4 regions of the Priestia sp. JV24 genome follow, and region 4 is predicted to be linked to each of the others. Evidence: riboswitches for the same ligand, from Rfam matches in the RefSeq annotation. Region 4 holds a riboswitch; each other region holds the start of a gene.
What was found. A riboswitch is a leader RNA that binds a small molecule or an ion and turns the genes downstream of it on or off. The one in region 4 is predicted to bind cyclic di-AMP.

Region 1 (3,440 bases), on a different contig from region 4:
TAACAATACGAATATCAGGCTGCCACTTCTCCCACTTCTCTTCCATTCTCTTTTCGCTTTCTCGATCAAAGGCCACATGCACTGCAATAACGGTATCGCCAATCGTTCTTGCATAATTTAATGAATTTTCTACTACCTTTGTCATTCCTGCTACAGGAACAATGACCACACTTCCTTCAAGCTTTCCAATCTTTTCTCCTTGCTTAATGCGAAGCTGCTCTCCTACCGCTTCATAATGCGTATGAATTCGATGGAAAATATAGACAATAACCGGTAAGAAAATGAGCACGGACCATACTTGTGAAAACTTCGTTGTAAACAAAATAATTAGCACCGTTAAGGTAATGAGGGCACCAATTAAGTTAATGGTTAGCTTCCCTTGCCAGCCGGCCGGCTTTTCTCTAAGCCATTTGACAATCATGCCTGTTTGAGAAAGCGTAAATGGAATAAACACCCCGACTGCATAAAGAGGAATTAATTGTTCAGTCGCTCCTTTAAAAGCTACAATTAAGACAGTAGAAGCAATTCCAAGGGTCACAATTCCATTTGAATAGCCTAATCGATCGCCACGAATTTGAAACATTCTTGGCATGTATTTATCAGACGATAAGTTGACAGCCAGCAAAGGGAAAGCTGAAAAGCCCGTATTCGCCGCTAGCACTAGAATTAGAGCTGTTGTGCCTTGAATAAAATAATAAAATCCATTTCGTCCAAACACACTCGATGCAATTTGTGATACAACCGTTTCATCTGCTTTTGGAGAAATGCCAAGCCAATAAGCTAAAAACGTGATGCCAGAAAATAAAACGGCTAAAATACCGCCCATCAGCATTAATGTATGAACAGCATTTTTTGCACCTGGCTCTTTAAAGTTAGGCACTGCATTTGAAATAGCTTCTACACCTGTCAATGCGGAACAGCCTGATGAAAAAGCTTTTAATAATAAAAACAAACTAATACCTGGCACTACTGTACCTAGAGATGGATGCAGCTCAGGTGAAACTTGACCCGTCGCTATTTTAAATAAGCCTACCGCTATTAACAAAATAAGAGCAATAACAAATAAATAAACCGGATAAGCTAATACGGAAGCGGATTCTGTTACACCACGTAAATTTAAGACGGTAATAAAAATCACCAGCAAACACGCAATTACTACATTGTAATGATGCAGCGCGGGAAAAGCCGAAGTTAAAGCATCGGTTCCTGCTGAAACACTCACAGCAACTGTTAAAATATAATCCACCAACAATGATCCCCCAGCGATAAGCCCGGGATTTTCCCCTAAATTGGTTTTCGAAACAATATAAGCTCCTCCGCCTTGCGGATACGCATAAATAATTTGGCGATATGAAAGAATTAAAGCCGTCAGCAGAACCAATACCCCAAGCGCAATTGGAATCGAATACCAATAGGCAAGGACGCCGACTGTTGCAAGTACAATCAAAATTTGTTCTGTTCCATAAGCCACTGAAGATAAGGCATCTGATGATAAAATAGCCAGTGCTTTAAGCTTACTAAGTTTTTGGTCGCCTAACTCTTTTGTTTTAAGCGGCTTTCCAATCAATAATCTTTTGAGAACTGAATAGTTCACGTAATTTCCCTCCGATGATTGCTTAGCTACTATTTACTGTTCATTGCTAAGCTCCGTTACAAGTTCATAAATAAGTGATATTATCCCTAAAAAGTACCTTTTTATGTTAAAAAAGCGCACAAAAAAAACACTAAGGGTTCTCAGCGTTTTTACACAGCTTAAACCTCCTCTCCAAAACGCTTATGGGGTTAGCTGTCGGATTCGGGCTATGAGAGTAGCCCTACCTTTTAAAAAAAGGATTCACCCCAAGTGACAATGCACAAATTTGGGTCCCCCACTTCTGACGAATTAAGCGATAACAGGTCAATATAATTTTCGGTTAAAGGGTATGATCGATAACATGTTTCTTTCATAACTATCCTTTGTTCTTAGATAATATACTCCCGTACAAATGGTTTGTAAAGCATTATTTTACGCAAACCATAAAATAGTGCTTAAGGCACTTTTAACAGAAAAACAAAAGGTCTTCTGCCCGCGTACAGAAGACTTTTTTGCTTTAACTTTTTGCTTTTAAAACGGCTGCTAGCTTGTTTTTCGTTTGAGGACCATAAATGCCATCCACATCATAAGGAAGATACACAAGCTGAAAACGTCTGACTGCATCTTTCGTTTGAACTCCATATATTCCGTCTACTGACCCTACTTTAAAATTAACTGCGTTTAATGCTTTTTGAAGCTGTTTCACGGCTTCTCCAGAATCACCTTGTTTTAAAATTCCATTTGGAAGTGGATACTGTTCCGAAGGTGGAGTTGGTGACGGTGTTGGAGATGGGTTTGGTGAAGTTCCTGAAGGAATAACAATTGTTTTTCCAACCTGTAGGGTTAAAGGATCAGAAAGCCCTTTATTTGCTTCTTGCAGCGCTTGTACTGTTATTCCGTACTTCTGTGCAATACTGTACAGCGTATCTCCTTGCTTGATCGTATACGTTTTTGTACCTGGTTCAGAAGGTGATGGATTTGGTGTCGGTGTCGGTGTTGGAGATGGTGATGGATTTGGAACTGCACGCCGAGGTAAATTTAAATATACGGCAATTCCTTTAGCATACGATTCACCCATACTTTTTAAAAAAGCTTCATTTTGAAGAAGTGCTGCATCGGCGCTCCTATCAATAAAAGCTATTTCAGTGAGTACTGCAGGCATATTTGTTAAGCGAAGCACCGCATAATTGGCTGATTTTCGTCCGCGATTCGGATGATTATACGACAGCAGCGTTGGCTGTACTTGACCGTGCACAATCGATTGAAACGTTTTACTGGCATTGCTAGCGCTTCTATAAACATAATCTTCGTATCCTGTTCCTCCACCGGCATTTACGTGAATAGACATAAACGCATCTGCGCCCCACGAATTAGCTTGAGAAGCTCGCTGAGATAACGATAAAAAAACATCTGTGGTACGAGTGGTTTTAATCGTAAAATCACTGTACATGCTATTTAAATAGCTTATTAAATATTGTTGAATTTTTAAAACTAAGTTTTTTTCATACAGTCCGTTCGCTCCAACTGCTCCTACATCTGCCCCACCATGTCCTGCATCAAGATAGATTTTTTTCATATTACTTGTCCCTCCTTATTGTTAACATATGCACGAGCGAAAAAAGTGCTACGTATACTAGCCTACCAGGTGAAAAATCACTAAAAAAAGACCCGCTGCCTAATGGTAACGGGTTATTCTGCTTTATAGACAGAATACTGAATAAGGGTAGCTCTCAAGGAGTGACAGCTATATGCAGAGTGTTGATTTGTTGATTTAATGATAATAATTATCATTTTCATTTAAAGTATACACTATGAGGAAAGTATTGTCTATTTTATTATTAGATTTGGAGCTACTTAAAAAGCAGGA
Region 2 (3,440 bases), on a different contig from region 4:
TAATAACCAAAGCCCTACATAAGCCATTACAAACGTCATGACACTTAAGATAATTTGTGCCTTAATAAAACCAACCCCCGCTTGGATAAGCTGAGTGATGACAACTTGTAGCTTATATTTCGTTTCTTCTGTTAAAAATGACTTAATTTTATTTTTAATAGCAGGCAGCTCAAGGCTGATAAATACAAGTGCTACTAAATAAATAAGAAACTCTAATAGAAACCCAGGAACAGTAGCAGCAAAGCTAATGATGATTTCCACGGTACTTTTTAATAGAGAATCTAATGAATTTACGGTTTTTTCAAGCGTGCGCTCGATAGAAGAAATCACTTCTGTAGGAAGAGCATTTGAATAGTATTTCCACTTAATAATAGTTGGAAAAATCGCGGTTTCATAGATTTCTTTTACAAAGGAAGGCGCTATTTTTGAAAGAGCAACCACTTGCGTAACGATTGTCCGAACAATAAAAAATCCAATAAGTATGAGCGAAACAACATATAAAATGAAGGTCATAAGCACTGCATAGACTCTCTTCATTTTAAAAGATTGATGCAATTTTTGAACAATACCCTCAAGCGCTAATGCTGTTAATAAAGCAAACACAATTGGTAAACTGTAAGGGATTAACAAACATACGATTACTATCGAGGCGATGACCCATATTCGCTTTTTCCACATACTCTACTATCCCCCTACTAGCTAAGCTATCTCTATATTTATTGATAAAGAAAGGAACCAGTGACTGCTTTTATGTAAGAATAAAATTTGGATATATTTATACCTGATGTTACATATTATAGGGTCAATTCCCATAATAATAAAGGAATTATTATGAAAAAAGCTACTTATTCTAATTTTTCGAATAGAATAAGTAGCTTTTTAATTTATAAATTAGCCGGCTCTCATGATCTCTGTACCTTTTTTAGGGTCAAATTTGCCTTCAGATTTAGACATCACAATTGCTGCTAGTGTGTTTCCTACTAAGTTAACAACCGTACGTGCCATATCCATGATTCTGTCTACTCCAGCAATGAAGGCTAATCCTTCTGCCGGAACACCGATTGTTCCAAGAGTAGCCAGTAATACAACAAATGATGTTCCTGGCACGGCAGCCATTCCTTTAGATGTAACCATCAATACCAGAATGAGCGTCAGCTGTTGAACGATCGTTAAATCAATACCGTACACCTGCGCTAAGAATAACGCTGCAATCGCTTGATAAAGAACGGAACCATCTAGGTTAAATGTATAACCAATTGGTACAACGAACGATACGATAGCTTTTGGACAGCCCATCTTTTCAAGTTTTTCCATAATACGCGGAAGAACTGTCTCAGAACTAGATGTACTGTATGCTAACAACAGTTCATCTTTCATATAGCGGAATAAGTGGAAAATGTTAATTCCTGCCCATTTCGCAATTCCTCCTAATACAACAAGTAGGAAGAAAATTAAAGCTAAGTAAACTAAGATAACAAGCTTTCCTAATGAAAGAAGTGAATCTAAGCCGAATTTTGAAACTGTTACACCAATTAAAGCAAATACACCAATTGGCGCCACTTTCATTACAAGGTTTACCACGTGAAACATTGCGTGAGAAACACCGTCGAAGAATTGTACAACTGGCTTTCCTCTTTCTCCAATTGCCGCTACTCCAAGTGCAAATAACACTGTAAAGAAGATAATTGCTAGCATGTCTCCTTCAACAATTGACTGGAAAAAGTTTGTCGGAACAATGTGTAAGAAAGTTTCAGCCACTGACTTTCCTTCTTGCTGTTCGGATGTTTCAACGTATTGTGAAATATCACTCTTCTGTGCTGAATGAATGTCTACACCTTGCCCAGGATGGAAAATATTAGCAATCAATACACCGATTACAATTGCAAAAGTCGTAATAATTTCAAAATAGAGAATGGTTTTAACGCCGAGCTTTCCGACCTGTTTACCGCTCCCTGCTCCTGCAACTCCAACGACTAAGCTTGAGATAACAATTGGAATAACAATCATCTTAATTAATCTTAAAAATAGGTCTCCTAGCGGCTGTAGGTATGTTACTACACGCGGATCATTAAACCAAATTACCCCTACAAGAACACCGAGGATTAATCCGGTAAAAATCTGCGTAGCCAAACCAAAACGAATTTTTTTCATAGATGTACCTCCCCAAAGATGTATGACATTTGTATATATTTTTCTGAAAAAACAAAAAAAGACTATTCTTAAGAAAGAACAGCCTTTTACTTACGCTATTTTGGGCTCTTTCTCTCAATGAAGCAAACGGGGTTAACTGTCGGATTCGGAATTGAGAGTTTCCTACCTTTTGTAAGGATTCACCCCAAGGCAGCTTTACTGCCGATAATGATTCCCCCGCTCTATACGATTAAGCTTATTATTCAGTTTTTATAAAATTAAAACGATCTATACGTTGTCATACGTTTTTTACAGTCAATAAAACTAAACAGAAGTCTTACTTTTACTTAACTTTATACTGCACAAATATTAATTTACTATTTTTCGACACGTTTTGTCAATACCTATGTTTATAAAACGCTTTCAAAAGGCGATAATATATATTTATGCAAAAAAGCTATTGCAATGTTGCAATAGCTTTTTCTTGCTCTTTGAGTCTCTATTAGAAGTTTAAGGGAATAAAGAACACGCGTATTTTTTTATAAAAATACAAAATATAGAATAGCTGCTAAAACAATTCGATATAGTGCAAATGGTACTAATTTGATACGATTAATTAATTTCAAGAAAAAGCGAATAGATACCAGCGCAAAAATAAAGGCGCTGATAAAACCAGCAATAAAAAACGGTAGTGCATCTGATGTGAAATACTGCCAGTTTTTAACCAATGAAAGTCCACTTGCTCCTGCCATGATTGGCACTGCCATAATAAATGTAAAATCTGCCGCTGCCTTATGGCTCATTCCAAGAAGAACCCCTCCTGAAATCGTTGAGCCTGAACGAGAAAAACCTGGCCAAAGAGCAATACATTGAAACAGTCCTATACCCAGTGCTTGTCCATAAGACATTTGGTCCACCGTCTCTACACGCGGACGTTTAGGTCCAAACAAATCTGCTAGAATCATTAATACAGCTCCGACTACTAAGCCAATTAGTACCGTATTTAAAGAAAACAAATGTTCATCAATGTAATCATCAAACAAAAGTCCTAACACTCCTGCAGGTAACAGTCCAACAATTACCTGCATTAAATTCAAGCGATTTGTCGGTCCAATTGGAGCAGCTGGCTTTTTTCCCAATCCTAATAAATTAATGAAACGATCTTTAAAAATAACTACTACTGCTAAGATCGAACCTAGCTGAATAACAATTTTAAATGTATTAGCTACTGGAGATGAAAATAATTCTTTGGAATTTAACCACAGGTCATCCACAATAATCATATGCCCAGTTGACGAAACAGGAGCAAA
Region 3 (3,440 bases), 130 kb from region 4:
GAAGAAATCAACAAGCACTTGTACGAAGGGAAATTCATTTATAATACGTCTGTAGGTACAAGAGTCAGAACGTTCTGCAGCAATCCTTCAGGACATGTGGTAGTAGAGAATCATTCAGGTATTATGTTAGCAAATGGACACGCATACAAAGATCCGAAGCTTGGAAGTCAAAATACGAACTTTGCGCTGCTTGTTTCTCATAAATTTTCGGATCCATTTGATCAGCCGAACGAATATGCGCATGAAGTATCAAGATTAGCTAATATGCTGTCAAACGGGGGCCTAGTTGTTCAAAAGTATGGAGATATTTTAAAGGGCCGTCGTTCAACAGCGACTCGAATTAAAGAGGGCTTTTTAGAACCAACGTTAAAAGAAGCTGTACCGGGTGACTTAGGCTTAGTGCTTCCTTACAATACGATGAAAAGCTTAATTGAAATGACAGAAGCACTGGATCATGTAACGCCTGGGTTAGCATCTGAACATACGCTGTTTTACGGTGTGGAAGCGAAATTTTACTCCGCCCGTCCGAAGTTAAATGATAAGTTTGAAACTGAAATTTCCGGTTTATACGTGGGAGGAGACGGAGCTGGTATTACGCGAGGACTCGCGCAGGCAAGTGCGTGCGGTGTGTGGGTAGCACGTGACATTGTTGAAAAATTAAAGAATCGCAAAGCAAGTTCTGAACCTGTTACTGTATAAAAAAAGAGGCCGTCACGGCCTCTTTTTTTATATGTGTTAAATAACGAAAGCGACTAAGTAAAAAGTAAAGAACTTGTACCGCTCCAACTCCGATAGTTTTATATGATAATTACCCGCTCTTTTTTAAAAAGTATGACGGAATACATCCTTCTATCGTGAGCAGAATTAAATAGAATAAGGCGAATTGACAATGTCCATTTCTTTGCATCAATAAATTCAGTGAAATTTTAGGGAGGGTATATCAAGCAGTACAATAAGGATAAAATCAACAGTTGGAAAGAGTTATTCTTTGATGAATAAAATATTTATGAAAGCAGTAAAGTACGCGAACGTTAGAATAATTATGCAAATTTATGAATGTAATTTAATGAGAAGAAAGTTCACTTTACAAACTATTTTTTGAATTAATTTTTTATCCATTAGATTTTAAGTCTTGTTAAATAACTGTTTGTGGTTTATTGAAATATGATGTAGATATTTTAAAATATAACAATTCTCAACTTTTTATGATAAAATCCTGCATTATTTTTGAATAAAAACTTGACAGAAACATATAAAATGAATTTTAATTAAAGTAAGAATTATTATCATGCAAAAATATTAAAGAAAATTATTTGCTTAATCTCTTTTGTTTTATAAGAGAACGGGGGACCCATATTTGTGCGTAGTGTACTTGGGGTGAATCTTGAATAAATCAAGTAGGGTAACTCACGTACCCGAATCCGACAGCTAACTCCGTAAGCATTCAGTGAGGGAATAACAGGTCTATGAAACCATGATATTCTCATGGTTTTTTGTATAGCTAAAAATATTCCTAAACTATTAATCTGAAAATTTTTAATATATTGTATATTTAGAGTGTTATCGCTCTCAATGCATGGTAAAATAAGTATGGTAGTTAGAATCATTCTAATATAATTTATTTATGGGAGGTAAATCTATGAAGCTATCGACAAAGATTATTATCGCGCTAATTGCTGGTGCTGTTGTAGGAGTGTTGATCAATGCTTTTGCTCCAAGTGCTTTTGCTCCGCTGGACAAGTACTTGTTTACACCGCTTGGCCAAATTTTCTTAAGCTTAATTAAAATGCTTGTTGTACCAATTGTGTTTTTCTCTATCACGTTAGGTGTAGCAGGTTTAGGAGATCCTAAAAAACTAGGAAGAATCGGGGCTAAAACAGTTTCCTACTTCCTAGTTACAACAACCGTTGCGATTATTATTGGTTTAGTTTTAGCATATGCAATTAAACCGGGTACGTTTGGATCTTTTGATACAAAAAACGCTTCTTTTGAAGCCGAAAAAGCACCGCCGGTTGGAGAGACATTCTTAAATATGATTCCAGTCAACCCAATTCAAGCGATGGCTGAAGGGAATATGCTTCAACTTATCGTTTTCTCTATCTTTATCGGTTTTGGTATTACGATGCTTGGAAGTAAAACAAAAGGGCTTTACAATTTACTTGAGCAAGGCAATGAATTGATGATGTATCTTGTAAATCTAGTGATGAAGTTTGCTCCTTACGGAACATTTGGGCTTCTTGCAACCGCGGTTGGAAGTCAAGGCTGGGAGGCAATTAAAGCGATGGGGCTGTACATGATTGTAGTCGTGCTCGCACTGTTTATCCATTCGATCGTAACATATGGGGGATCAGTCGCTCTTATGGCCAGACGTAATCCTATTGAATTTTTTAAAGGTTTTGCTCCTGCGATGACAGTTGGATTCAGTACATCAAGCAGTAATGCAACGCTTCCGATTTCAATGAATGTGGCTCAAAAAAATCTTCGTGTCCCGGAGTCCATCAGCAGTTTTGTCCAGCCATTAGGTGCTACCATTAACATGGATGGAACGGCAATTATGCAAGGTGTAGCGACTATTTTTATTGCACAAGTATACGGCGTTGACCTGTCGCTGGGTGCTCTTGTGACGGTTGTATTGACAGCGGTGCTTGCTAGTATTGGTACAGCAGGTGTGCCGGGAGTTGGTCTCATTATGCTAGCAATGGTATTGAGTTCGGTTGGCTTGCCTGTAGCAGGTATCGGATTGATTATTGGAATTGATCGCTTGCTTGACATGCTTCGTACATCTGTAAATATTACGGGAGACGCTGCGTGTGCCGTTATTGTGGCTGAGTCAGAAGCAAAACGTATCGATAAATCTGTAACGCAATCAGCTTAATAAGCGTAAAAGCTCTAGCTATATGCTAGGGCTTTTTTTATTGGCAAGAAACTCTTCGTTTCAGCATACAGTTTAATAAGAGTGTATGTTTGAAAGGAGAGTGCGGAAATGAATAAAACTCATGTAATAAAGCCGCTGCTCGACGACGACTACCCAGTTATTTCATATGGAAAAGGAATTTATTTGTACGACCAAGATGGAAAAAGGTACATAGATGCTTCGTCGGGGGCAGTTACAGCAAGTATCGGACACGGCGTAAAAGAAATTATTGATGCGATGACCGATCAGGCACAGAAAGTTGCGTTTGTATATCGGTCGCAGTTTACAAGTGATCCAACAGAAGCCTTAGCTAAGAAACTATGTGAATTAAGCAGCAATCATTTCCAGTGGAGCTTTTTTGTTAACAGCGGGACAGAAGCGACTGAAACGGCTATGAAAACGGCAATTCAGCATTTTCAAGAGCAAGGGAAGCCAACCAAAACAAAGGTTTTGTCACGCTGGATGAGCTATCACGGTATTACAATAGGAGCTCTGTCTATGTCAGGGCACGTTGGAAGACGAAAAC
Region 4 (3,440 bases):
CCAACCAGCTAACGAATCAGTTTAAATTAGAAGAATATTTCCGCAAACAAATTACGTCTGATGAACTAACTGCTTACTATAAACGTATTGAAAACGATCTAACGCGCGTATCTTTTACGCAGCTGGCTTTTTCTACTTTACATGATGCCGCTGCCGCTGCGGCTGAACTGCAAAAAGGAACATCTCTTCAGGACGTTCAAAAAAAATATGCTGATGTCCAGACAGGCAGCAAAATAGAGAATGCTGATAATCTAAAGCTTTCAAGTCTATCTCCCTCTTTTATAGATGTTTTAAAAAAACAGCACATCGGAGAGAGTAGTAAGCCCATTAAAATGGGTAAAGTCTATTATATTCTTATTTTAAAACAAAAAGATAAAAAAACGGAATCAGAAGTCAAAGAAGAAATGATGAAAGAACTTGTTTTGAATCATATCAACCGGTATATCCAGGATGAACTGCCAAGGTTTCACGTGACTTTCAGCCTTAGGTAGTTCCCTTTTATATAGATTGATTGTTTCTCCAAAACAAGCAAGTAAAAGAGCTCTCTAGTACTAGAGAGCTCTTTTACATTTTTAAGTAGACAGAAATGTCGTCACCTGATAAAATGAAGTTGTAAAACTTTCATTATTCGGAAAATTTATACCCTCCAGCTTTGGAGGGTTATTTTTTATGCTGTTGGACGAATAAAAGAGGCTGGGACAAAAGTAGTTTAGTGGAAAGAAAATCCGAACGATCAATCCAATCGTTCGGATTTTTTCGTTACGTTTCAATCACTTTTCATCTTTTAAATGACTCAATAATGCAGGAGCCATCTCCACGTGAGAAAGGGCGATGTGTGAAATCGTTTTGGCATAAGGTGTAATTTCGTTAATAAATTGTTCGAGTACGTGCAGGTGAGGAAGCTGAAGCTTTGTAATAAAGCAGGCTTGCCCGGCGATGCGTTCACAGAATAAAGCGTAGGGATACTGAGAAATAAATCGTTTAAAACGCTCGTGCTCTCCGTTTTTCATCGTTACTTCAATAAAACACGACACGGGCAAATGCAGCTTTTCATAATCAATATCAATCGTATACCCTTTTATAACGCCAAAGCTCTCTAGCTGTCGTACTCGCTCTGCCACCGAAGGAGGAGACAAGTTAATTTGTTTTCCTAGCTCTCGTAAGGAAAGGCGGCTGTTTTGCTGCAGCGCCTGCAAAATCGATAAATCAATTTCATCAATTTTCAATTGAAAACCTTCTTTCTCATTAACGTTTCATTTGATTAGTAATAGTAGCTAAGATGTTTTATCTGTAATCTGAAATTTCCATTTTTCTTACTATAATAATTAAAAAGGAGTGAGTGAAAAATGGCAAGAGTTTTGTTAGCAAACGAAGAGGGAACAAATTTTGAAAAAGCATTGAATTTAATTCCGCATGTAAAAAGATTGTATGATGAGCTTTACGACACGCTTTGGAACAGCGATATAGTAGAAAAAGAGACTAAGGAAAAAATAAGGCTTTATCTAGCAGGTGTTAACGGCTGTGAGACGTGTATGAGCATGTCATATGTAGGCGATGAGACGATTAATCAAAAAGTGTTAAGAGAAAAAGAGCTGGAAGAAAAAGATCGACTGCTGTTTCGATTTATTGATGTATACCGGGTGCGTCCAAGGGAGTTGACGGATGCTGATATGAATCAATTAAAGAAATTTTACAGTGATACGCAGCTGTTAGAGCTTTTAGCTGTTATTAATTTATTTGATCAATTTCACAAAATGATTGTCAGTTTAGATTTATATGATTTTTGCAGCTTGCAGGGCAAGTGAGGTCTTCGCTAAAAATATCTTGACAGACAAAATCCACAGGAGTAAGATAGCTTTCGTAAAGTGAAACGTATCATGAATCGAATCGATTATTCTAAAAAATAGATCATAGATATTTGAATAAAAATCGCTTAATCCATTACGGAGCGGAGGACCCATTATGTACGCACATATTGTGCTCCGGGGTGAATCCTTAAAAAGGTAGGGTTACTCTTAAAACCCGAACCCGACAGCTAACTTCGCAAGCGTTTTGAGGGGGAAGAGTGTGGAAAAACACAGGAGCCTTCCTGTGTTTTTTTGCGCTTTTTTTAAGAAAAAGATGTAATTTTTTAGAAAAAGTATAAGCTAAGAGAACACACAGCAGTTGAAGAAAGGAATAAATACATTATGAAAAAACAGTTTGCTGTATTGGGATTAGGTCGTTTTGGAGGCAGTTTGGTTGAAGAGTTTGCTAATCTGGATGTGGATGTGCTCGCTATTGACCGCAATCAGGAGGTAGTAAATAAATTTAGCAACTCAGCTACATATGTTGTGCAAGCAAACGCGATTGATGAAGCTAGCTTAAAGGGGCTAGGTATTCGCAATGTTGATCATGCTCTTATTTCGTTTGGAGATGATATCGAAGCAAGCGTGCTGGCAACGATGCTTTTAAAAGATATGGGCGTTAAGCAAGTATGGGTAAAAGCAGTGAATATGTATCATCAAAAAGTGCTCGAAAAAATAGGAGCGGATAAAGTCATTCACCCTGAGCGCGATATTGCTAAGCGTATTGCTCATCACGTGGTGTCAGAAAAAATCATTGATTATATTGAATTGTCAAAGGATTATAGTATCGTCGAAATTGTCGCCTCTAAGAAACTTCATAATAAAACGCTGTTTGATTTAAACATTCGTGCCAAGTATGGCTGCAATATTATCGGCTTTCAGCGAAAAGACGGGGAAATGGTGATCTCGCCTACCGCGCATGAAATAATTGAACAAGGAGATATGCTGATTGTCATCGGACATAACCGCGATTTGAACCGTTTTGAAGAAGAAGGAGTTTAACTTATGAAAAAACAAATCATTAAACTCACTCCTCCGCAGCTGCTTGTCTCCATTTTTGGCGGAGGAATTATTATGGGTGCTCTTCTATTGATGATGCCTGTTTCTACTACTGAGCCAATCCGGTGGGTAGATGCCCTTTTTACGTCTACTTCCGCTATGACAGTAACCGGCTTAGCCGTCGTAGATACAGGTACCCGTTTTACCGTCATCGGTCAAATCATTATTATGCTGTTAATTCAAATAGGCGGTCTTGGCATTATGTCATTTGCCGTGTTGATTTTTATGATGCTAGGTAAAAAAATTGGATTTAAAGAGCGTATGCTCGTTCAGCAGGCACTAAATCAAACGAGCGTCGGCGGAGTTGTCCTGCTAGTTAAAAGGCTGTTTATCTTTTCATTTTTAATTGAGTTTGTTGCACTTATCTTTCTAGCGATACGCTGGGTTCCGGAGTTCGGATGGTCTAAGGGGCTGTTCTTTAGCTTGTTTCATTCAATTTCGGCTTTTAATAACGCAGGGTTTGGACTACTTTCTGATAACTTAGTGCAGTATGTTGGAGATCCTATTATTAACATAACGATTTCTTTTTTGTTC

Region 1: linked by a shared signal. The riboswitch ahead of OK414_RS21430 (APC family permease) and the one ahead of OK414_RS20430 (potassium channel family protein) in region 4 are both predicted to bind cyclic di-AMP.
Region 2: linked by a shared signal. The riboswitch ahead of OK414_RS02140 (cation:dicarboxylate symporter family transporter) and the one ahead of OK414_RS20430 (potassium channel family protein) in region 4 are both predicted to bind cyclic di-AMP.
Region 3: linked by a shared signal. The riboswitch ahead of OK414_RS21145 (dicarboxylate/amino acid:cation symporter) and the one ahead of OK414_RS20430 (potassium channel family protein) in region 4 are both predicted to bind cyclic di-AMP.

Annotation. Positions count from the first base shown of each region.
Region 1 is NZ_JAPCIN010000023.1:27,035-30,474, forward strand. It holds gene OK414_RS21430 (APC family permease) at 1-1,594, opposite strand, end outside; cyclic di-AMP (ydaO/yuaA leader) riboswitch at 1,757-1,899, opposite strand; gene OK414_RS21435 (N-acetylmuramoyl-L-alanine amidase) at 2,091-3,149, opposite strand.
Region 2 is NZ_JAPCIN010000008.1:32,574-36,013, reverse strand. It holds gene ytvI (sporulation integral membrane protein YtvI) at 1-678, opposite strand, end outside; gene OK414_RS02140 (cation:dicarboxylate symporter family transporter) at 892-2,151, opposite strand; cyclic di-AMP (ydaO/yuaA leader) riboswitch at 2,258-2,397, opposite strand; gene OK414_RS02135 (undecaprenyl-diphosphate phosphatase) at 2,670-3,440, opposite strand, start outside.
Region 3 is NZ_JAPCIN010000022.1:359,771-363,210, reverse strand. It holds gene OK414_RS21150 (NAD(P)/FAD-dependent oxidoreductase) at 1-699, shown strand, start outside; cyclic di-AMP (ydaO/yuaA leader) riboswitch at 1,305-1,459, shown strand; gene OK414_RS21145 (dicarboxylate/amino acid:cation symporter) at 1,640-2,875, shown strand; gene OK414_RS21140 (aspartate aminotransferase family protein) at 2,984-3,440, shown strand, end outside.
Region 4 is NZ_JAPCIN010000022.1:228,004-231,443, reverse strand. It holds gene OK414_RS20445 (peptidyl-prolyl cis-trans isomerase) at 1-491, shown strand, start outside; gene OK414_RS20440 (Lrp/AsnC family transcriptional regulator) at 771-1,226, opposite strand; gene OK414_RS20435 (carboxymuconolactone decarboxylase family protein) at 1,347-1,805, shown strand; cyclic di-AMP (ydaO/yuaA leader) riboswitch at 1,921-2,065, shown strand; gene OK414_RS20430 (potassium channel family protein) at 2,190-2,849, shown strand; gene OK414_RS20425 (TrkH family potassium uptake protein) at 2,853-3,440, shown strand, end outside.